Regions from separate parts of the Adlercreutzia sp. St.1H8 genome, predicted to be linked through region 2. Evidence: predicted binding sites of a transcription regulator. Region 2 holds the regulator's gene; the other holds the start of a gene.

Region 1 (10,480 bases), 920 kb from region 2:
AGGAAAGCGGCATCTTCGCAAAGGCCTTAAGGCCGCAACCTGCACCAGCTCGGGTGCGAGCAGCCTGAGCTTGTGCGGGTTTTGCGCAGGATGTCCGCGCCTTGCGGCGTGCGCCGGGTTCCATGCGAGAGTGACTGGACTGGAGGCGGGGCAGGGCGGTGCATGCGCCAGGAGGTCATAGGGAAACGCGCCATCGATGCCGGAGAAGGCATGGGGAACCACGTGGACAAATTGTCCACGTAGGCCTGAACTGGCGTTATTTCGAGTAAAGCGAGCTTCAGGCGGGAACGTCGTCCGCCACGATCTCCTCAACGAACCAGCGCGGATCCTCGTAGTACAGCTGCTTCTTCGAGCCCCCGATGCTGACCGTGTAGCATAGCCCGTCGCCCCCGACCCGCTTGGACGAACGGCGGCAAACGGAGTAGACCTGGTCGATCGGGTAGGTCCTGCCGTCGTACCACTGGATGGAAAGCGGCCGGATGCGCCCGTCCTCGTCGACCCGCATCGTCACGCTGACGCAGCGCTTCACCCTTCCGTTGATGCCCTGGACCATGGCTCCCTCCTACCTCAGGAACCCGATGGGGTGGACGGTGTTGTCGCGCTTGATATCGAGGGTGCCCATCACCTCGTCGGTGAGCTCAACTGCGCGGTGCACGCACTTGTTCCCGAACCTGCGGCGCAGCTCGTCTACGGCGAGGTCTAGCCTCTCGCGCTTCAGGACCTCCTCGGCGTCCCCGAAGAGGTCGACCTGGAGCGGCTCCCTCATGGTCACGAGGTTGGAGGTCCTCACATGGATGGCTCGGATCGCATGGCACTCGTCGAGCGGCTGGTTCTCGCGGATCAGCTCCATGGCCATGTTCGCTATGTCGCTCGCGAGGCATGTCGGCACGCGCAGGGTGCGCTGGCGCGAGTAGCCGGTGAAGTCGTGGGCACAAACTCCCACCGCGATCGTCCCGCACCGGAAGAGGGACTCGCGCAGGCGCTGGGACACGGACTCGGAGAGCAGCCAGACGAGCGCCTTGACGTCGGCCTCGCAAACCAGGTCGCGAGGCGCGGTGAGCCCGTTGCCGATGCCCTTGATGACGTAGTCCACGTCTGCACGCTTAGGGTCCATCACGCGCACGGGGCTCATGTCCTCGCCGCGCGCGAAGGAGCGCAGCATGAAGCCTATCTTGCCGAAGCGGTTCTTCAGGAAGTAGTCGCCTGCTTGGGCGAGGTCGCCTATGGTCTCGGAGCCCGCCGCATGGAGCTTCCTCATGGTGGCAGGTCCCACATAGATCATCTCGGAGGCGGGCATGGGCCACGCGAGATCCTTGTAGTTGTCCCTTGTGATCTCGATGATGCCGTCGCCTGGGTCGGTGTCGCTGCCGAGCTTGGCGAAAACCTTGTTCCAGGAGACGCCGACGGAGACCGTGAGCCCGAGCTCCTCCTTAACGCGCTCGGAGATCTCCTGTGCGATGAGCATCGGGTCGCCCCCGAGGAGGTGAAGGGACCCGGTCACGTCTATCCAGGACTCGTCGAGCCCGAACGGCTCCACCTGGTTGGCGTACTCGTAGTAGAGCAGCCGCGCGAGCTTCGAGTAGCGCTTGTAGGCGGCGTAGTCCGGCGGCACGATGATGAGGCCGGGGCACTTCTGCTTCGCCTGCCAGATCGCGTCTGCCGTCTTAACTCCCGCCGCCTTAGCCTGCCTGGACTTGGCGAGGATGATGCCACTGCGCTTCTCCGGGTCGCCCGCGACGACCACGGGCTTGCCGCGCAGGCTCGGGTCGAGGTGCTGCGCGACGGACGCGTAGAAGGCGTTCATGTCGATGTGCAGCATCGCTCTGTCGCGCATTTTCACCTCCGTTATAAATTAGGAACATTTGTTCGATAAACGGATTTAATATACACCGACTTTTCGCACCTGCCGTCAATCGAACAGATTGTGGAGTTTCTCGCGTGGGATGCAAGCGGAGCGCGGGTAGATCAACGTGGACAAATTGTCCACGTATGTCTGAACTGGTATTTCTTCGCAAAAAACGAAGTCGAATCCTCGTAGCGATACAATTTCTGCATCGACCCGTGATTTCATCCATGTCCCATGGAAGCACATCTACAAGCTCGCATAATCTTGATAATGAGCATGACGGATTAGGAGAACCCATGCCCAAGAACGCGTACGACATCTTCACCGTGAAGTACGGCAACATGACCTCCCGCTCCTGTAAACTGTCGGACAGGCCGAACTGAGAGTCCGTCCTCGGGAGAGAGCACGTATTCGAGCAATAACAATACGTCAGCATGTCCCACGTATGCTCATTTTCGCACCCCTGCTGGGGTACCCTGTAGTTGGCGCAGGAGCGCCGATCCCGCTCCCCTCAAGGAGTCGTCAGACCCGGGGGAATACAGACCGTTTGAAAGTGATTGCCAAGATGAGAAACGCATATCGGATACCAAGCCTGATACGCCGAGGCGTCTGGCCGATCGAGCCACGGGCCATGCCGCGCCGATAAAGTCACCGCCCATATCCACCCGCTTCAGCCTCGACGAGAGTCGGGGCTTTTTTGTTAATCGAGCAGGATTGGTGCGACGACGGCGCCTCCTTCAGATGTGAAGGTTTTGTCAGAGCGGGACTTAGCGGGACTAACTCGGGAATTCTCGTTTGCGAAGCCATGGGGCAGGTGCAAACATCCCCGGTACAGTCCAGAGGCTGGGCAGCCCGAGAACGCTCTCAGTCAAGACCAGGAGGCCGCATATGCCACAAGACTTCAGAAGCATTGAGCGAGACATGGAACACGCAAATGAGGAGCAAAAGCCCGAGCCGGTCGGACTTCTCACCCCAAAGGACATCGCGCAGAGGCTGAGCGTTTCCGACGCGATGGTATACAAGATGGTTCGCGAGGGCGATCTTGAGGCGGTTCACATCGGACGCCTCGTCAGAATCAGGCCAGAAAGCTATGAGCGTCTCCTTGACGAACGCTCATCGAGGGCGCGGTAGAGACTGTCGGAACACCTCCACTGTTCAGAGTGAGAACAGGAAAACTGACATGTCCAATCCAAAGATAGACAGCGTAAAGCCCCAGAAGGTAGCCGTGCAGGACTTCTACAGCGTGCAGGAGGCGGCCGCGCTCCTGTGCATCTCGAAGACTAGGGTCTACGAGCTCGCGAAAAGAGCCGACGACCCGTTCCCCCTCCGCAGGCTCAAGGGCTTCAAGAGAACCTCGATCGTCCTGCGCAAGGAGCTCATCGCATGGGTGCAGCGAAACTACGTCCTCGCAAGCGACAGGTAGCGCCATGCCCAAGAGCAGATCGAAAGCCGGTGCCCCGAGGGGGCCCGACTCCTTCCTCGTCGTGCACCCCTTCATGTGGAGGGCGCTCGACCTGAAGGGAGTCGAGCTGCTCGTGTTCGCGCGCGCATACGGGTTCTGCAAGAACGGTGGCACCTTCTACGAGAGCCGCGCCGGAACGGCCAGCTATCTCGGCATCTCCGAGCGCTCTGTCACGCGGGCGATCGGCTCCCTGGTTGAGAGAGGGGTCCTCGTTGACCTCGATCCCGACGCGCCCCTCGATGGCGTGAGCACGCGCGCCTATACGCTGTCCGATCACGTGGCCAGGGAGTTTCCCTGCGCTACCCCCGACAAGTTGCCACCCCCTGACAGCCTGTCGGGCGAAACGGCGGCAACGGGTGACGGGGTGTCCGGCGAACGGGTGCCAAGTTGGCACCTTAAAAGTAAATCTGAAAGCAAACTCGATTGAAAGAAAAGGAGCCGATATGGCGAACAAGAGCATGAGCCCGTTCATGACGGCAGAACAGGCACGGGAGGCAGGATTCGAGTTCACCGACCCGGAGCCCAAGCACTGCGAGTACTGCGGGGAGCCGATGGAGCCGCTGTGCATCGAGGGGCGAGAAGGGCACCTGCTATGGATCAGCTGCGTGTCCTGCACGTGCGACGGCGCGCGACAAGCCGAGGAGCTCGCGCGCAAGGAACAGGAGGAAAGGGCCGCACGCGAGCTTGAGCAGGCCTATGCCAGGAGCGGGATCAAGAAGCGCTTCCTGGGAGCGGAGGTCGAGCGGCCCCAGCTCGCCCGATACCTCAACTCGTTCAACGACGAGCCCTCCGTCGGCCTCTACATCACAGGCCCCTCCCGCGCCGGGAAGAGCCACAGCGCGTCCGCCCTCGCCAAGGCCTTCGTGGCGTCCGGCTACAGGACCGTGCTCACCACCTCGATCGCGATGCTCGACGACGTCAAGGCGAGCTTCGACGGGGACGCCAAGGCGGGAGCCGCAAGGTTCTCCTCCTGCGACGTGCTCATCATCGACGACCTCGGCAAAGAGAACGCGAACTCCTGGGTGATGACCACGCTCTTCCAGATCATCAACGACCGCTACGAGGCAATGAAGCCCACGATCATCACCTCCCAGTACACCCCAGACGAGCTCTGCCGCAGGATGTCGCGCGCCGGAGAGCGCGAGAGCGCCGTCGCCATCACCGAGCGACTCAAGGAGACGTGCAGGTTGGTCACATTGCCGAGACGGAAAAGTGTGTACTTGGTGGAGGCGGGACTTAGCGAGACCTAGATGCACCAAGTCGGGAAACGCCGCCTCAACGATCTCAGAAACGGTCATTTAATTCGTCGAGGCGACGGGCTGCGCGGGCAGCCGAAACGCAACGGATAGGGAAACGGGCAGCGGCGCTCCCGTCGCTGCCTTTACACGCACAACGACCCATTAGGAGGTCTCGATGTTCAACATGGCACCGGTCACGCCCGAGGAGCAGGAGTCCCTTGAGGCGAAGTGCCAGGAGAACGGCTGGCTCAAGAGGGGCGGCTTCGACTGGCAGGACGACCCCTGGATGGAGGAGTACCCCTACGAGTTCGACCGCTGCTTCACGATGCAGGACCTCCAGGACTTCTTCAAGCAGGGCAACTGGGGCATCCGCCAGGGAGTCGTCTACGGTGACGTCGCCTTCATCCAGCAGGTTAACGGCGGCGACGAGTGGTGGACGCTCAAGAAGGCCGACGACGGCACCTGGCACGACTTCGAGTCGATCAGCTTCGGGCGCATCGCCGGAGACATCTCCGAGCTCACCCGATACGTGGCGGGCATGCGCATCGCCACCGTCGAGGAGTGCGAGCGGCTCGACTACCTCCCTCCCAAAAACGACATGCAGTGGGTCGGCAACGCCTTCCCGTACCTCGACGACGGGTGGGTCGCCGCACGCAACTGCGACTTCCGCATCCACATCGCCCAGAACTACGAGGGCAAGCTGCTGACCGTGAACGCACCGTCGGAGGACTACATGGTCGACCAGCTCCAAGAGGGCATGACGCTCCTGGACATAGTGAAGGCCCAGATCGGCGAGGCGGACCGCTACAAATCAGAGCGCATGGAGCCGAGCCTCGCGGTCAAGGTCCAGGAGGCGCTCCGCGCATCCGAGAACCAGCACCGCGCAGAGCGCGCCGCCGAGGAGCGCGACGCGTCCGTTCGATAGAGAGAGAAACGAGGAGGAGACATGGCAAGCGATTTCGGGGACGAGTCCGGGGAGAAGCTATTCGACTGGATGCTCCGCATGGGGCAGGACGCCGGGCAGGACGCGATCAGGGCGTCGGCCGAGCGGCTGCGCAACGCCATCCGCAACGTCCGGGGGCAGATGGGCGAAGAGGGGCAGGCCCAAGGGGGCGGAGCGCGCGAGTTCGCGCGCCTCAACATGTCCGAGTTCGAGGAGCTTCCCGACTACGCCACCCTGAAGGAGATCATCGACGAGAAGCTCAACGACGCCGCCATCGAGCACGACTTCGTCAGCGTCGACGGCCACGACCACCTCGTGTTCCGGGTTGCCGCCGCACCCGAGGTCGACGAGGTCTTCGCCAACCTTGAGAAGGACGTCGACAAGGCTGCCGAGCAGGCCATCGAGCAACACGAGCACGACCTTTCCGAGCAGCGCGACGCCGAGCCGCTAGAGCAGAAGGCCGAGGCCGCCAAGGCGGCTTCTGCGGCAGCGCACGAGTCGAAGGAGGCAACGCGCCAGATGGAGCGCGTCGAGGTGAAGGCCCGATGAGGTCGGAGCTGATACTCATCGCCGCGCTGTCCGTCGCGGCGTTCGTCATGGGAGACGTCACGGTGGGATGCCTGCTCCAGGCAGGTGACGTCGAGAGCGACATGCTCGCCCTAATCCTCTCCCAGATCCAGACAGGAAACATGTTCTTCTTGGACGCGCTCCCGCTCTCGGTGGGAGCCGCCTGCGCGTGCGCGGTCTGGCTCGTGTGGGTGCGCTGGTGGGAGCGGCGCGGCCGCTACCGCAAGGGCGAGGAGCATGGCTCTGCCCGCTGGGCGACGCCCAAGGAGATGAAGGCGTACTCGGACGCTAAAGACGCCGACAACAACATCCTCCTCACCGAGCGCGCCTCGATCCGCCTGATCGACGAAGCGCACGACCAGAGGACAGAGACCAACAACAACGTGATGGTCATCGGAGGCCCGGGAACGGGCAAGACCCGCTACTTCGTGAAGCCCAATCTCCTCCAGGCAAACGCGAACTTCTTCATAACGGATCCAAAGGGGACGCTCATCCACGACATGGGATGGGTGCTCTCCGACATGGGATACGAGATCAAGGCGTTCGACACCATCGACTTCTCACGGTCGCTGCACTACAACCCCGTCGCCTACATCCACGGCGAGGCCGAGACGCTGCGCTTCGTGGAGTGCCTCATACGCAACACCACCGGCGACAAGGAGCACACGGGCGACCCCTTCTGGGAGAACGCGGAGAAGCTGCTCTACACGGCGCTCGTCTCCTACCTTCTGCTCCACTGCCCCGAGGAGGACCGCACGGTCCCGGGGCTGCTTTCCCTGCTCGCGCTCGCGGACGCCCGCGAGGACGACGAGGACTACATGAGCCCGCTCGACATGCTCTTCAACGAGCTTGAGACTGGCGAGAGGCTGGTGAAGAAGCCCGCTCCCTCCTGCTACGACCCCTCCACGCGAGAGTTCGACAACGGCTCTGGCGACTACGAGTGGGTGAAGGTCGCGGCCCCGATCCGCCCCGAGGACGACTTCGCGCTATCGAGCTACAAGCAGTTCAAGGTGGCTGCGGGAAAGACGCTCAAGTCGATCATGATCTCCTGCAACGTGCGCATGAAGCCCTTCGACATCGTGGAGATGAGGGAGCTTTTGGCCTACGACGAGATGGAGCTCGACCACATGGGAGACCCTAACCGCAGGGTGTCGCTCTTCGCCTCGATGTCGGACACCGACTCGACCTTCGACTTCGTCTTCGCGCTCCTCATGCAGCAGTCGCTGAACTCGCTCTGCGAGGTGGCGCTCTCCCGCTTCGCCGGAAGGCTTCCGCGCTGCGTGCACTTCGTATTCGACGAGTTCGCCAACATCGGGGTGATACCGGACTTCGAGCGCATGATCACCGTGACCCGAAGCCGCAACATCGCCGTGTCCATGATCTTGCAGTCGCTCTTCCAGCTCGACGAGAACTATGGCGAGAACAACGCCGCGACCATCATGAACGCCTGCGACACGCTGCTCTACCTCGGCGGCAAGTCGGCCGACACCAACCAGAAGATCGCCGACATGATCGGCAAGCAGACGGTATCGAGCGTGTCGGTGAACGACTCACGTGGAGCCAACCCCACCTACACGCACAACTACAACCTCATCGAGCGCGACCTCATGCAGGCGTCCGAGGTATCGAGGATGCCCCGCGACGAGGCGCTCGTGCTCATCAACGGAGCCCAGGCCTTCAAGGACAAGAAGTACCCGCTCGCGCGCCACCCGAGGCGCTCAAGCCTCGACGCTGCGGACGGGCGCGGGATCTTCGACTTCAAAAGATACAGGCAGAGGTTGGAGGGGATGCTCTTGGAAGAGTAGGGCGGAGGCTGCGACAGACACGCCAATGTCTTCAAGGGCGGCGGGTGATTCCACGCACCTGCCGCCGCCGCAGCCCAACAAGACGCAAAGGAGCGCTATGCGCCCTTCGCGTGGTCAATTCTATCACCGCACGGCAGCCCCGCATTCCACGCCAGCGGGAGCTCCGGCAAAACAAGACGCAAAGGACATGAATATGTTAGCCAACATCATCAGCCTGGTTTCGGGCTGCGTGACCTTCCTCGGCGGCTTCCTGGTCGTATGGGGAGCTGTCTCGCTCGGTCTCGCGATCCGCGAGCAGCAGGGAGGCTCTCAAATCGCCTCCGCCATCTCAACCATTGCAGGCGGCGCGATCATCATCGCTGCCGCGGTCTACTTCGGGATGCTAGACACGTCCTGGCTGCCCTCCTAAGAGGAGGCGCGCCATGTCTTTGCAGATCCCCATCCAAAAGGACATAGGCGAATACGAGGAGAAGATCGTCGGCAAACTGTCGTTCCGCACGCTCGTCTGCGTGGCAGGCGGGTTCGGGAGCGCGATAGCCGTCGCGGCAGCATGCCACTTCCTGCTCGGCATCGAGGTGTCCAACGCCGCCCTCCCCGTCATGTGCGCGTCCATACCGTTCTGGCTCGCCGGTTTCTGGCGGCCCTTCGGCATGCGCGCCGAGAAGTTCGCACCCCTTTTGGCAGACCACCTACTTAAAGACCAGAGGCTCCTCTACACGAGTCCCGCCGCCCCGGGCGTGACGGGACCTTCGAGGGGCAAACCGAAGAGACGGGCCAGGAGACTGGCCAAGCGCAAAGGAGCGGAGGCCCATGAGCCATCGAAAGAACAGCAAGAATAGGCCCGAGGGACCAGGCAAGAGGAAGTGCGCCCTCGGGCTGCTCTTCGGAAAGACCACCAACGCCGACAGATCGAAGAAGGAGCACGAGGAGAAGGTAAAGGCCCAGCAGAAGCAGCGCGCCCAGGCGCGAGACATCGCCGCCTACATCGGCTACAACGCCATCTACAAGGACGGCATCGCCCAGGTGGAGACAGGCCTCTTCTCCCAAACCGTCGAGTTCTCCGACATCAGCTACCAGTCGGCCAGGCGCGAGAGCCAGCAGAACATCTTCACCGTGCTCTCGTCGCTATACAACTACTTCGGGGCCGATTCGTGCGTGCAGCTCACCATCGCCAACGTCCCCATCCCCGAGGAGGAGATCGGACGCAAGCGCTTCTTCTCGACCGAGAGCGATGACACGGCCCTCTACGCCAAGGAGTACAACAGGATCCTGAACGACAAGATGCGCGAGGGCGTATCGAACCTCACGCGCCACCGCTACCTCACCTACATGGTGGGCGCGGACGACGTGTACGACGCCGTGCCGAAGCTCTCCCGCATCAAGGGCGACGTGATCGACACGCTCTCCCGCATCCGCTGCGAGGCGCACGCGCTCGACGGGAGCGAGCGCCTTGCCGCACTGCAATCGCAGCTGCGCCCGAAGGCCCCCTTCACGTTCTCCTGGGACCAGGTGAGCCCGCAGTCGAGCACGCGCACGAAGGACCTCATAGCCCCCGCGCTCATCGACTTCAAGCCGGAGGGGCGATCGGACATCTTCCGCGTGGACGAGACCTATGGCTGCGTCCTCTCGATCCGCACGTTCGGCTCGATGCTTGAGGACCACTACCTCGCCAACATCATCGATCTTCCGATGCCGCTGTCGGTGAACCTGCACATCGGGCCCATCGCCCAGTCCGACGCGCTCGCGCTCGTCAAGCGCCAGCTCGACTGGATGGACAAGGAGATCATCGATGAGCAGATGTCGGCCATGAAGAAGGGCTACGACTACACGATACTGCCGCCGGAACTTCGCTACTCAAAGGAGGAGGCCGAGGAGCTGCTTGACTTCCTGCGCAACAAGAACGAGAGGCTCTTCACCTACACCGGCCTCATCTACACCTATGCCGAGAGCATCGAGCAGCTAGAGCGCCAGGTGGCGCAGATCATCTCCATCGGGCAGGGCAACTCGCTCGGCATCGAGCCGCTCTACTACCGCCAGCGCCAGGCGCTGAACTCGGTGCTGCCGCTCGGCGCGAACCACATCGACGTGACGCGCTACCTCACCACGGGCCAGATCGCGATGCAGATGCCCTTCGCATCGCTTGAGCTCAACCAGGAGGGCGGCGGCTACTACGGGCAGTCCAAGCAGTCCGGCAACCTCGTCATCTGCAACCGCAAGAAGCTCGCGAGCCCCATGGGATTCGTCTGCGGCAAGCCCGGCTCGGGTAAGTCGTTCTCGGTCAAGCGAGAGATCACCAACACCGTGCTCGCGTACCCCACCGACGAGATCATCATCTTCGACCCCGCAGGCGAGTACGGAAACCTCATCGAGGCGCTGGGAGGCGTGAACGTGAGGCTCGCGCCGGACGCTGACACCTCCCTCAACCCCTTCGACCTCACAGACGTCGAGGGCAAGGCGGACGCAGCGCAGCTCGCGTTCAAGATAGACGCCTTCCTGGCGCTCTCCTCCGCTATGATGGCGGAGAGCTCCGAGGGGCTCCCCGAGGCAGATAAGTCGATCATCACCCGCTGCGTCGAGGCGGCATACGCCCGCTACGCGGACGCGGGCGGGACGCCGACG
Region 2 (10,480 bases):
CGCCGCGCGCTCCCTTGGGCGCGGCCGGGGCGGGCTCGGCGGCGTCAGCGCGGATGAGGCCCGCGACGAGGTCGGCCGTGCCGATGGGGGACTGTCCCCCCGAGAGCGAGCGCGCCATCCCTACCCCACCTCCCCGACGAACTCCGCGGCGAAGGCCTCGTAGTCCCGGAACTTGAGGTTGCGCCGGCCGTCCTTGGCGTGAGACTGCCTGATGCGAGTGGAGTAGACCCCGACTCCTGCCTCACGCGCCAGCTCGGCGATCTCCTCGGCCAGGAGGGCGGGAGACTCGGCCTGGGTCGAGTAGCGGCACACCAGCACCCCGTCGACGGACACGGCCGGGTTGCTGTAGCGGCGGATGGCGTCGACCGTGTCGATGACGCCCTGGAGCCCGCGCACGGACTCCTCCTCGGCGAACACGGGGATGATGACGCGCGTGGCCGCGTTGAGGGCCATGATGGTCATGACCGACAGGTTGCCGGGGGTGTCGACGATGACGTAGTCGTAGGGAGCGCCCTCGAGCAGCTCGCGGAGGCGATACTGCGCCCCGACGTTGGCGACGTCCGAGAGCGTCTGCTCGGCCGCGCCGACGGCGGCTCCTCCGGCGGCGAGGCCCACCGGGGCGCCGCGCACCTCTATGTCCTGGACGCAGTCGCAGAAGTCGTAGCGCTCGGCCACGAGCGCGTGGGCGATCCCCTCCACGGTGGACATGTCCGCCCCCATGGTGGAGGAGAGGCATCCCGGGGAGTGGTCCAGGTCGACGATGACGACTGACTTTCCGGCCTTCGAGAGCTGCCCGGCGAGCTCGCGGGCGGTGGTGGACTTGGCCACTCCGCCCTTGGGGTTGACGATGGCAACCACGCAGGGATCTGCCATGATGGCACCTGCCTTTCCGTTGATTCCGACACGGGTGACAAGCCGCGGAATCCCCGGGTCACAGGGCGATACGAACGTACATTCGTATCCTTGTACCGCCGTACGCCGATACCTCGGTATGGCGGTACGACCATGTGACGGTACGGCAGTATACACGTACCGCCGTACCTACGGGCGGCTTTTAAGCCTCATGTTGGGAAAACGTCGCTGAAGAAGACCTGCGAAGTGTGTGCTTTTCATGGATGGCAGGAAATATTTTTCATCGATCAGGACACGCGGGCAAAAGGGAGGAATAGGTAAAACCCCAGGTCAGGGAAAAACTTTCATTACTTTACATAACATATATTATCGATAATCGATTTATCTCACAGAGGAACGCCAGCACATGAACGTCAATTACTGCCTTTGAGAGGCCTGGGCGTTTACCGCTAGCCCCAGATTGAGGTGCCGGGATCCTTGGCCGCTTCACCAGAACCGACTCCGCCGCCCTGAGGCAGGTCATACGCCTCGTAGAGCGACGACAAGTCGCCGGTCTGAATAGCCTGGATCATAGCCGGCAACACTGACGCCAAGGCGATGGCGTTCAGCGTGAGCGCCAGAGCGCAGACGATGGCGCCCAGCACTGCCGAACGCCGTATGCGCGATGCGTAGATGGCCAGGCCTGGCGCAACGCCCTCAGCGATGACGCGGCGCGTCTTGACGAGAGCCATAAGCGCACATATCACTCCGACGCCGCTCAGCACGACGCCGCCGATCAGAAGCGAGAGCGGCCCCGCTATCGTCGCCACGGTCACAAGTGTCTGAGCTGACTTCAACTGACGCAGTCCGCCATCAGCCGAAGGCTGGTCAAAGGGGGTCTGGGGAGGCTGATTTTGGGCCTCGGTCATCATTTCCTGCCTTCCGTTGAAAAACAGGCCTTCTAACCTGCGGTTTTATAAACGAGGCTCTGAGAGCCGTTCTAAGGCCCTATGTTGTCCTTCCATGGGTAAATACTCATGGAAATGAAGGTTTTTCCTGAGCCCTGGCAGCTTAATATACCATCCGGCATCGAAATGACGATTGCCTCGCTTCGAATTACACGGATGGATCACCGGATTGGAGCCATTCCGTAGGAACTCCTACGAAGAGACGCCGCTGCTTCCGAACCCACCGCTGCCGCGCTGCGTATCGTCAAGCGACTCTACGGTCACAGGCATGACCGCGGGCGCCGCGACGATCATGAGCTGCGCGATACGGTCACCGACGTGAATCTCGAAGGGCTCCTTCAGGTCAAGGTTCATGAGGACGACCTTGACCTCGCCGCGATAGCCGCTGTCGATGAGGCCCGGCGCGTTGACGACGGTAATACCCCGTTGAGCCGCCAGACCGCTACGCGGGATGACAAGGCCCGCGTAGCCTTGCGGGATAGCCATCGCAAAGCCGCAGGAAACAACCGCCCGTTCGAGCGGCCCAAGCGTAAGCGCCTCGGCTGCGCGCAGATCAAGCCCCGCATCTCCTTCGTGGGCATAGCTGGGAAGCTTGTTTGAAAAATCGAACATTTGTATAGGCAAGGGGAGAGGCATGCTGGTTTCCTAAGAAAGATCGTTGAGCGCGCTGGCAAACTCCTCGACGCTCTGGAAGTCCTTGTAGACGCTCATGAAGCGAATGTACGCCACGTCGTCAAGCGGGGCGAGACGCGCCATGACCAGATCGCCCAGATCCTTGGAGCGAATCTCCCCCCTCGGCGAAGCGCTCAGATCGTTCTCTATGCCATTAATGAGGGACTCGATCTGCTGGGGCGTGATCGGCCGCTTCGCGCAGGCACTCAGGAGGCCGCGCATGAGCTTCTGGCGATCGAAGGCCTCAGAGGATCCGTCGGACTTGATGACGATGACGGGATTCTCACCCCGACGCTCATACGTGGTGAAGCGATGTCCGCAGGAAAGGCACTCGCGCCGGCGGCGAATGGCGGCACCGTCATCAGCAGGACGGGAGTCGACCACCTTCGATTCGGGGTGACTGCATACGGGACAGAGCATGGCACTCCTTCAACTTGGATAAGCAGGGTAATAATATAACCTAAGAGCGCCCTCGGGAAGCAGCCTCATCGACGAGCTGATGCTGATTCACCGTATTCTGTCCACAGCGCCAATCGCGCGAGCTTGCGAGAGCTACCGCGCGATTGGCTATGCCGCCCGCGAACGCAGCAACGGGGCGGTCTCGAAAAGGCCTAGAACGGCATGAGGAGCGCGCCAAACGACAACGCGCATCCGATGCCGAGCAGAATGGCCGACTGGCGGCTCGTGAGGCTCGTCGGGTTCTTCGCCTCAGGCTTGCGCGCCGGGGGCTCTGACAGGGCCGGAAACGCTATGATGCGGGCCCGCGCGGCCGCAGTATAAGGCCGGGGCTTGAGCGCGGAGGTACCCGCGACAGGACAACTTCTTTCGCAATTCCTCATTTTTCTTCCTCCCAGCTCTTGCTTAGAACCTTTGTTCGTTGATATAATAGGCCGAACAAAAGTTCATGTCAACAACTACTTCAAACATTTGTTCCTATAGAGTGAAAGGAAGGGATCATGGCCCAGAAGGTCACCAAGCGCCAGCAGGCGGTTTTGGATTGCATCGAGGACTGTATCCGCGAGAAGGGGTACGGCCCCACCGTGCGCGAGGTCTGCGAGGCGCTGGGGCTGTCGTCCCCCTCAACCGTGCACGTTCACCTCAAGGCCCTCGAGGACAAGGGCTACATCAAGCGCGACCCGCTCAAGTCCCGCTCCATCGCCCTCACCTATCACCTTGATCGCGATGACGACGTGGCCAACGTGGCGTCTCCCGCCTTCAGCAAGCTGGTGAACGTGCCCCTCGTCGGCAACGTGGCTGCCGGCTCTCCCATCTTAGCCGAGGAGAACATCACCGACACCATCACCCTGCCTACCGACATCGTCGGAGACTCGCCGTCCTTCCTGCTCTCCGTTCGCGGGGAGTCCATGATCGAAGCCGGCATCAACGACGGCGACTACGTGGTGGTCAAGGAGCAGCCTGTCGCCAACAACGGCGACATCGTGGTGGCCATCATCGATGATGGCGCCACAGTCAAGCGCTTCTTCAAGGAAGCCGACCACATCAGGCTCCAGCCGGAGAACTCCACGATGGATCCCATCATCACAACTGATTGCTCCATTGCCGGCAAGGTCGTCGCAGTCTTCCGACGCCTCTAGCGAGAACCTCTGGCAAAGCATAGGCAGCGCCAGGATGACGCGAAAACGCGCAGCCAGAGCAGAAAAACGGGAAGAGGGGAGTGATGCCACCGCGGCGCCACTCCCCTCCCCTTTCATCTCGCTGCCTGCCGTCTGCTCACGTTCGCGCCGCTCACGCCTGGCAGACGAGGTGCGGGGAGGCAACGACGGCGGCTCCCCTATCTGCGAGGTGCGCGTCGCCCAAGGACGTGAGCCAAGCGCGCCCCGACGAGAGGGTTCCCAAGGGCCTACGGCTCAGCTCCCCCTCCCTGACGAGAGGGGCACCTAGCGTGGACGCGGGCCTATCACCCCCCCCCCCGACGGAGGAAGGCTCCAAGAGCCTGCGCCTCGATCCCCCGTGACGAGAGACTGCCCCAAGAGCCTACAGCCCGTCCCCCCTGACGAGGGAAGGCTCCCCAAGAGCCTGCGGCGCGCCGAACATCCTGCTCGACGGGGGAAGGCTCTCAAGAGTGAGGGCTAAGCGCCCCGACGAGAGGGACACACCCCAAGGACGCAGGCTCAGCACATCCGCCTCCCTCCTGGGAGCATGCGCACCCCTCCCCAGGCCGCCTCGGGCCGCCCTCCCCTACGCGCCCTCTACGCAAAAGGGCTCGAAGACGCCGGCGTAGGCCGGGCCCACGAGCAGCACAAGGCGCGTGCCGGCCTCCTCATGCGTCTCGGAGACGATATGACAGCGCTCGTGGGCCACCGACACCAGATCCCCGCGCTGATAGGGGATGAGCACCTCCAGGTGCGCGTCAGCGGCGGCTGCGGCCTGGGCGATGCGCTCGACGAGCTCGCCTGTCCCCTCCCCCGTCTCAGCCGACACGCGCAGGGCCAGCGGATAGCGGCCCTCCAGGGCGGTGCGTGCCTCCCCGTCGAGCAGATCCACCTTGTTGAACACCTCGAGGCGCGGGATGTCCTGGGCGCCTATCTGGTCGAGCACCTCCTGGACGGCCTCGATCTGACCCTCATACTCCGGCGACGACGCATCCACCACATGTAGGATCAGATCAGCCCCCGTGATCTCGTCAAGCGTCGACTTGAACGCCTCCACCAGCGTGGTCGGCAGCTTCTGGATGAACCCGACCGTATCGGTGATGGTGATCTCCCGGCCCTCAGGCAGCTCGAACTTGCGGGTGGTGGAGTCGAGCGTGGCGAACAGCTTGTCGTAGCTGAGCACGTCAGCATCGGTCAGGCGGTTGATGAGGCTCGACTTCCCTGCGTTGGTGTAGCCGGCCAGCGCCACCTTGAACATGCCGCTTGCATAGCGGCTCTCGCGCTGGACGGCGCGCACCTCGGCCAGGTGAGCCAGCTCGCGCTTGATGGAGGTGATGCGCTTGCGCACCATGCGGCGGTCGACTTCGAGCTGGCTCTCGCCCTCGCCGAAGCGCGACCCCACGCCGCCTCCCATGCGGTTGGAGGCCAGGTGCGCCCACATGCCGCGCAGACGCGGCAGCAGGTACTGGTTCTGGGCCAAGCGCACCTGCAGGCGGCCCTCCTTGCTCGTGGCATGGAGGGCGAAGATGTCGAGGATGAGCGCCGTGCGGTCGATGACCTTCACGTCCCGTCCCACGATCTTCTCCAAGTTGGACTGCTGGGACGGCGTCAGCTCGTCATCGAATATGACGAGGTCGGCAGCGTGGGCGCGCGCCAGATCGGCGATCTCCTCAGCCTTGCCGCTTCCCACGAACGTGCGCGGGTTGGGTGCATCGAGCCTCTGGGTGGTCACGGCCACCGTCTCGGCGCCGGCGGTGTCGGCCAGCCGCTCCAGCTCGGCCAGAGACGAGGCTAGGGGCCACTTGAGCCCCGGCCGCTCGACGCCGACGAGGACGGCGCGCTCGCGCCGCTCCTCGGCGAGGGTCTTCGGCCCCCGCTCGATCACCGATTCAAACTCAGTCATAGGCGTTCCTCTCAAAACCGCCCGAAGGCGGGGTGCGACCGCTACGATGGCAAGGGCTCCGCCAAGCGCTCGAGCTCCCCCTCGATGGCCTCCAGCGCCGCGCGTGCGATGGCGGGGGCATCCCCAGAGTCGGCATCGACCCAGCGGACGCGCGCATCCTGCCGAAACCACGAGCGCTGTCGCTTCGCGTAGCGACGCGTGGCCGTCTTAATGGCCTCCACAGCCTCGGAGAGGGCACAACGTCCCTCCAGGGCCTCTACGATCTCCTTGTAGCCGATGGCCTGCGGCGCAGTGACGCCCGCGCGAAAGTCGCCCTCCAGGAGCCCCCGCACCTCCTCAACGAGCCCCGTGGTCACCATCGCGTCAACCCGGCGGTCGATGCGCTCACGCAGAAGGGCTGGATCCACGGCCAGGCCCACGAACACGGCGGGAACCGCCTGGGGCAGCGTCGCCAGGTTGCGCTTCTGCTCGGCATACGACCCACCCTCGGCCAGAAGCTCGAAGGCCCGCGCCACGCGCCGCACGTTGTTCGGATGAATCACCGCAGCACTCGCCGGGTCGACTTCCCGCAGCCGCTCCCAGAGCGCCTGGGCACCCCGCTCGGCGGCAAGCGCCATGCACCGCTCGCGCACGGGGTTTTCCACCTGCTCACCCGCCGGGAAGTCGTAGGCATCCACTGCCGCGCGCACGTAGAGCCCCGTCCCGCCGGCCAGCACCGGATAGGCGCCACGCCCATCGATGGCCGCGAAGCACGCGCGGGCGTAAGGCTGGAAGAGCGCCGCGGAATACGGCTCGCCCGGATCCACCAGGTCGAGCCCGTGGTGCGGCACGCGGCGCTCGCCCACGGGGATCTTTCCCGTGCCGATGTCCATGCCGCGGTAGACCTGCATGGAGTCCGCGCTTACCACCTCACCCGGCAGGGCCAGGGCAAGCTCCTGGGCGACGTCGGTCTTGCCCGACGCCGTCGGCCCCACCACGCAGACGACGGGCCTCATGGGCGCGCCACGCCGCCGTCGGCCACCGTGCCGGCCAAATACCACGTGCGTGCTTCGTCCACGCGGACGGGCACCACGGCCCCCACCAGCTCATCGACGCTTCGGCCCTCGGGCAGCGGCGCGTGGACGGTCTGGTTCTTGGGGCTCTTGCCCGCAAGCATGGCCCCATCGCGCTTGGAGACTCCCTCCACCAGCACGTCAACCACCTTCCCGAGCTCAGCCTGGTTCGCCTCGTAGGCGCAGCGCTGCACGGCCTCCACAAGGCGGTCGAAGCGCTCCTGGATCACCTCGCGCGGCGTGTCGTCGACCAGCTTCGCCGCCGGCGTTCCCTCGCGCTTGGAGTAGATGAAGGTGAACACCTGGCTGTAGCCCACCTCCTCCACAAGCGAGAGCGTCTGGAGGAAGTCCTCCTCAGTCTCGCCGGGGAACCCGACGATGATGTCGGTGGAAAGCGCAATGCCCGGACACGCCTCGCGCAGCTTGGCGATAAGCCCGAGGTAATGCTCGCGCGTGTAGCGGCGGTTCATGGCCGCCAGAATACGGTCGGAACCCGACTGAGCCGGCAGGTGCAGCGCCGGCATGAGCGAGCGCAGCGTGCCGAAGCGGGCGATGACCTCGTCGGTGAGGTCCTTCGGATGGCTCGTAGCGAAGCGCAGCCGCTCGATGCCCGTGGCATCTACCGCATCGAGCACGTCCACGAAGCGCGGCTCGCCATAGAGATCGCGCCCGTAGGAGTTCACGTTCTGGCCGAGCAGCGTGATCTCGCGCACGCCAGCCTCCACGTAGCCGCGCGCCTCCTCGGCGATGTCCTCGAGCGTGCGGGACTTCTCGCGCCCGCGCACATAGGGCACGATGCAGTACGAGCAGAAGTTGTCGCAGCCTACGGTGATGGGCAGCCAGGCGGCCCAGGAGTGCTCGCGAGCCGTCGGCAGCGTCGTCGGGAAGTCCGCGGAGGACTCGAGCACCTCCACATGGTGCGCGCCATCGGCGACGGCAGCAGAGAGAAGGCCCGGCAGCGAGCCGAGGTTGTGGGTGCCGAACACCACGTCAAGATGGGGAAGCTGCTTGGTGAGCTTCTCGCCGTCGCGCTGGCCGATGCAGCCCCCCACCGCGACGATGCGCTTGGAAAGCGGCGTGCCCGCGCGCAGCGGCACGTTCTTGAGCGAGGCGACCTGCCCGTAGAGCCGCACGTCGGCAGCCTCGCGCACGCAGCAGGTCATGAAGACGACGATGTCAGCCTCCTCGATGGTCTCGACCATCGAGGCGCCCAGCCCCTCGAGCATGCCCGCGATGCGCTCGGAGTCATGCTTGTTCATCTGGCAGCCGAAGGTGTGGATGCAGAAGGTCATCCGGTCGAAGGTAGGAGTCATGAGGTCCTTTGGGGTCGGAGGTATGGGAAGGCGCGTCGCGCGAGCGGCTCCCCGGCACGCCGGGCGCCTACGAGCGCGTCTCTCCCCCATCAGCGGTGCCGCGCAGGTAGCGAGGCTCCACGGCGAAGCGGATGGCCGTGCGGTACTCGCCGTCGATGACGATGTCGGCGAAGGACGGCACGCACATGATCTCGATGCCGATGGGCGAGAGGAAGCCGCGGGAGATAGCGATGGCCTTGACCGCCTGGTTGACGGCGCCGGCGCCGACGGCCTGGATCTCGACGGCCACGCCGTCCTTGATCATGCCGGCGATGGCGCCCGCCACCGAGGCGGGAGAAGACTTGGAGGAAACTTTCAGGCAGCCGATCTCCGGCTTGGGGTCTGTCGTTGACACGTGTTGTCCTTGTCGTGCGCTTCGTTTGGTGATCGTTCAGTGCTGCGTTTCGCGGTGCGATGCCCCGAGGGGCCAACCGTTAGGCTGTCGGTCATTTTACCGATAAACCCCAGGCAGCGCAACCGGCAACGCGCCTGATCAACAAGCTAGCGGAGCTTCTCCACGGGGATGGTGATGCGAATGGCGTCGCCCCCCGCGCGCACCTCCGGCTCGACTGAGGGATCGAGGTAGTAGCGCTCGGCTATGTCAGCGAACACGCGACCCACCGACGCCTTGAGCGCGTCTGCGTCATCAGGGGCGAGCACCAGGCCGCGCCCGTCCCTCGAAGGCGCCGGCGCACGGCGAACCTTGCGCGCGACGGGCCGTGCGAAGCTCTCTGCCTGGAGGCGGTCCATAAGCGAGGGCACCGGGCCGATCTGCCCGTCGATGATGCGCCGCGCACTCCGCTCGGAGAGCGTGAGACCCATCTCGTCGGCAAGCGCCGCGAGCGCGGCGGGGTCAGCCGCCGCCGCGAGGCGCTTCACTGCCGGCAGCGCCGTCGCGTCCTCGCAGAAGGCCCGCGCAGCGGCTGAGGTGGTGGCCATGCCGAAGGCGTAGAGGGTGGCCGCCACCTCGGTGAACGAGCCGCAGTAGACGCTGCAGTCGCGTCGGTGCTCGAGGGCGAACTCCGCGGCGGTGCGCAGGATGTTCTTCGGCCCGCGCATGGCATGGGCGCCGCCCTCCTGCACCTCGAAGCTGGGAAACGTCGACTGGTCCGTCTTCTCGCCTAGGCGGTCGAGGTCCGTGGTGACGGCGAGCGCCGAGCCGAGCCCCGGCGCCGACGAGGCCACACGCGCCTCCTCGGCGTTCACCGCGATGGAGTAGAGCGCCATGCCGCGCCCGTGCATCCCCCACTTGTCCATGCGCGCCGTGTCGAGCTTGGAGGTGACGCGCGGCTCGAAGATGCGGCTGTGCATGGCCTCGGGGATGCCGGCGCCGTCATCGACGATGACGAGCGAGCGGGCCGTGTCGTCGCGCTGGACGGCGAGGAAGATGTTGCGCGCCCCGGCGTCGCGGGCGTTGCGCAGCATCTCGATGACGATGTCCTCCGTGCAGCGGATGTCCTGAGCCGCCTGCCGGCGCTCCGCCTCGGAGCTCCTAAGACGGACGAAGCCATCCCCGAGGTCATCTTCGACCCGGAGATGGCTCTCGCCGCACACGGACTCCACGAAGGAGCCGAGCGAATCCTCTGTCATGGGCTACTTGGCGTAGTCGACGGCGCGGCTCTCGCGGATGACCACGACCTTCACCTGGCCGGGATACTGCATCTCGCTCTCGATCTGATGGGCGATGTCGTGAGCCAGCACCACGGACTGGGCCTCGTCGACCACCTCCGGCTTCACCATGACGCGAACCTCGCGGCCGGCCTGGATGGCGTAGGTGCGCTCGACGCCATCATGGGCGTTGGCGATCTCCTCGAGCTTCTCGAGGCGCTTGATGTAGGCGTCGAGGGTCTCCTTGCGCGCGCCGGGGCGTGCCGCGGAGACGGCGTCAGCCGCCTGCACGAGCACGTCGATGACGGTGTTGGGGTCGACGTCGCCATGGTGCGCCTCGATGGCGTGCACGATCTCCGCACGCTCGCCGAAGCGACGCGCCAGATCGGCGCCGATGACCGCGTGGCTGCCCTCCATGTCGTGGTCGATGGCCTTGCCCAGGTCGTGGAGCAGGCCCGCGCGCTTGGCGGGGATGGGGTCG

What was found. The regulator LexA, encoded in region 2, represses DNA repair genes until DNA is damaged. The targets are predictions, from matches to a motif close to CNAACANNTGTTNG.
Region 1: a site for LexA is predicted at 1,856-1,869, ahead of AC6I0Y_RS09010 (Y-family DNA polymerase). Genes of this name have one in related genera too.

The regions. Positions count from the first base shown of each region.
Region 1 covers NZ_AP039376.1:2,281,562-2,292,041, forward strand. The annotation lists gene AC6I0Y_RS09005 (hypothetical protein) at 278-553, opposite strand; gene AC6I0Y_RS09010 (Y-family DNA polymerase) at 563-1,834, opposite strand; gene AC6I0Y_RS09015 (helix-turn-helix domain-containing protein) at 2,735-2,977, shown strand; gene AC6I0Y_RS09020 (helix-turn-helix domain-containing protein) at 3,027-3,269, shown strand; gene AC6I0Y_RS09025 (hypothetical protein) at 3,274-3,735, shown strand; gene AC6I0Y_RS09030 (ATP-binding protein) at 3,752-4,558, shown strand; gene AC6I0Y_RS09035 (hypothetical protein) at 4,722-5,471, shown strand; gene AC6I0Y_RS09040 (hypothetical protein) at 5,493-6,038, shown strand; gene AC6I0Y_RS09045 (VirD4-like conjugal transfer protein, CD1115 family) at 6,035-7,861, shown strand; gene AC6I0Y_RS09050 (hypothetical protein) at 8,055-8,270, shown strand; gene AC6I0Y_RS09055 (PrgI family protein) at 8,284-8,700, shown strand; gene AC6I0Y_RS09060 (VirB4-like conjugal transfer ATPase, CD1110 family) at 8,672-10,480, shown strand, end outside.
Region 2 covers NZ_AP039376.1:1,365,692-1,376,171, reverse strand. The annotation lists gene AC6I0Y_RS05210 (hypothetical protein) at 1-118, opposite strand, end outside; gene AC6I0Y_RS05205 (ParA family protein) at 121-873, opposite strand; gene AC6I0Y_RS05200 (hypothetical protein) at 1,302-1,763, opposite strand; gene dut (dUTP diphosphatase) at 1,992-2,435, opposite strand; gene nrdR (transcriptional regulator NrdR) at 2,445-2,891, opposite strand; gene lexA (transcriptional repressor LexA) at 3,428-4,066, shown strand; gene hflX (GTPase HflX) at 4,671-5,987, opposite strand; gene miaA (tRNA (adenosine(37)-N6)-dimethylallyltransferase MiaA) at 6,029-6,982, opposite strand; gene miaB (tRNA (N6-isopentenyl adenosine(37)-C2)-methylthiotransferase MiaB) at 6,979-8,352, opposite strand; gene AC6I0Y_RS05165 (stage V sporulation protein S) at 8,420-8,746, opposite strand; gene AC6I0Y_RS05160 (ATP-binding protein) at 8,893-9,981, opposite strand; gene rny (ribonuclease Y) at 9,985-10,480, opposite strand, start outside.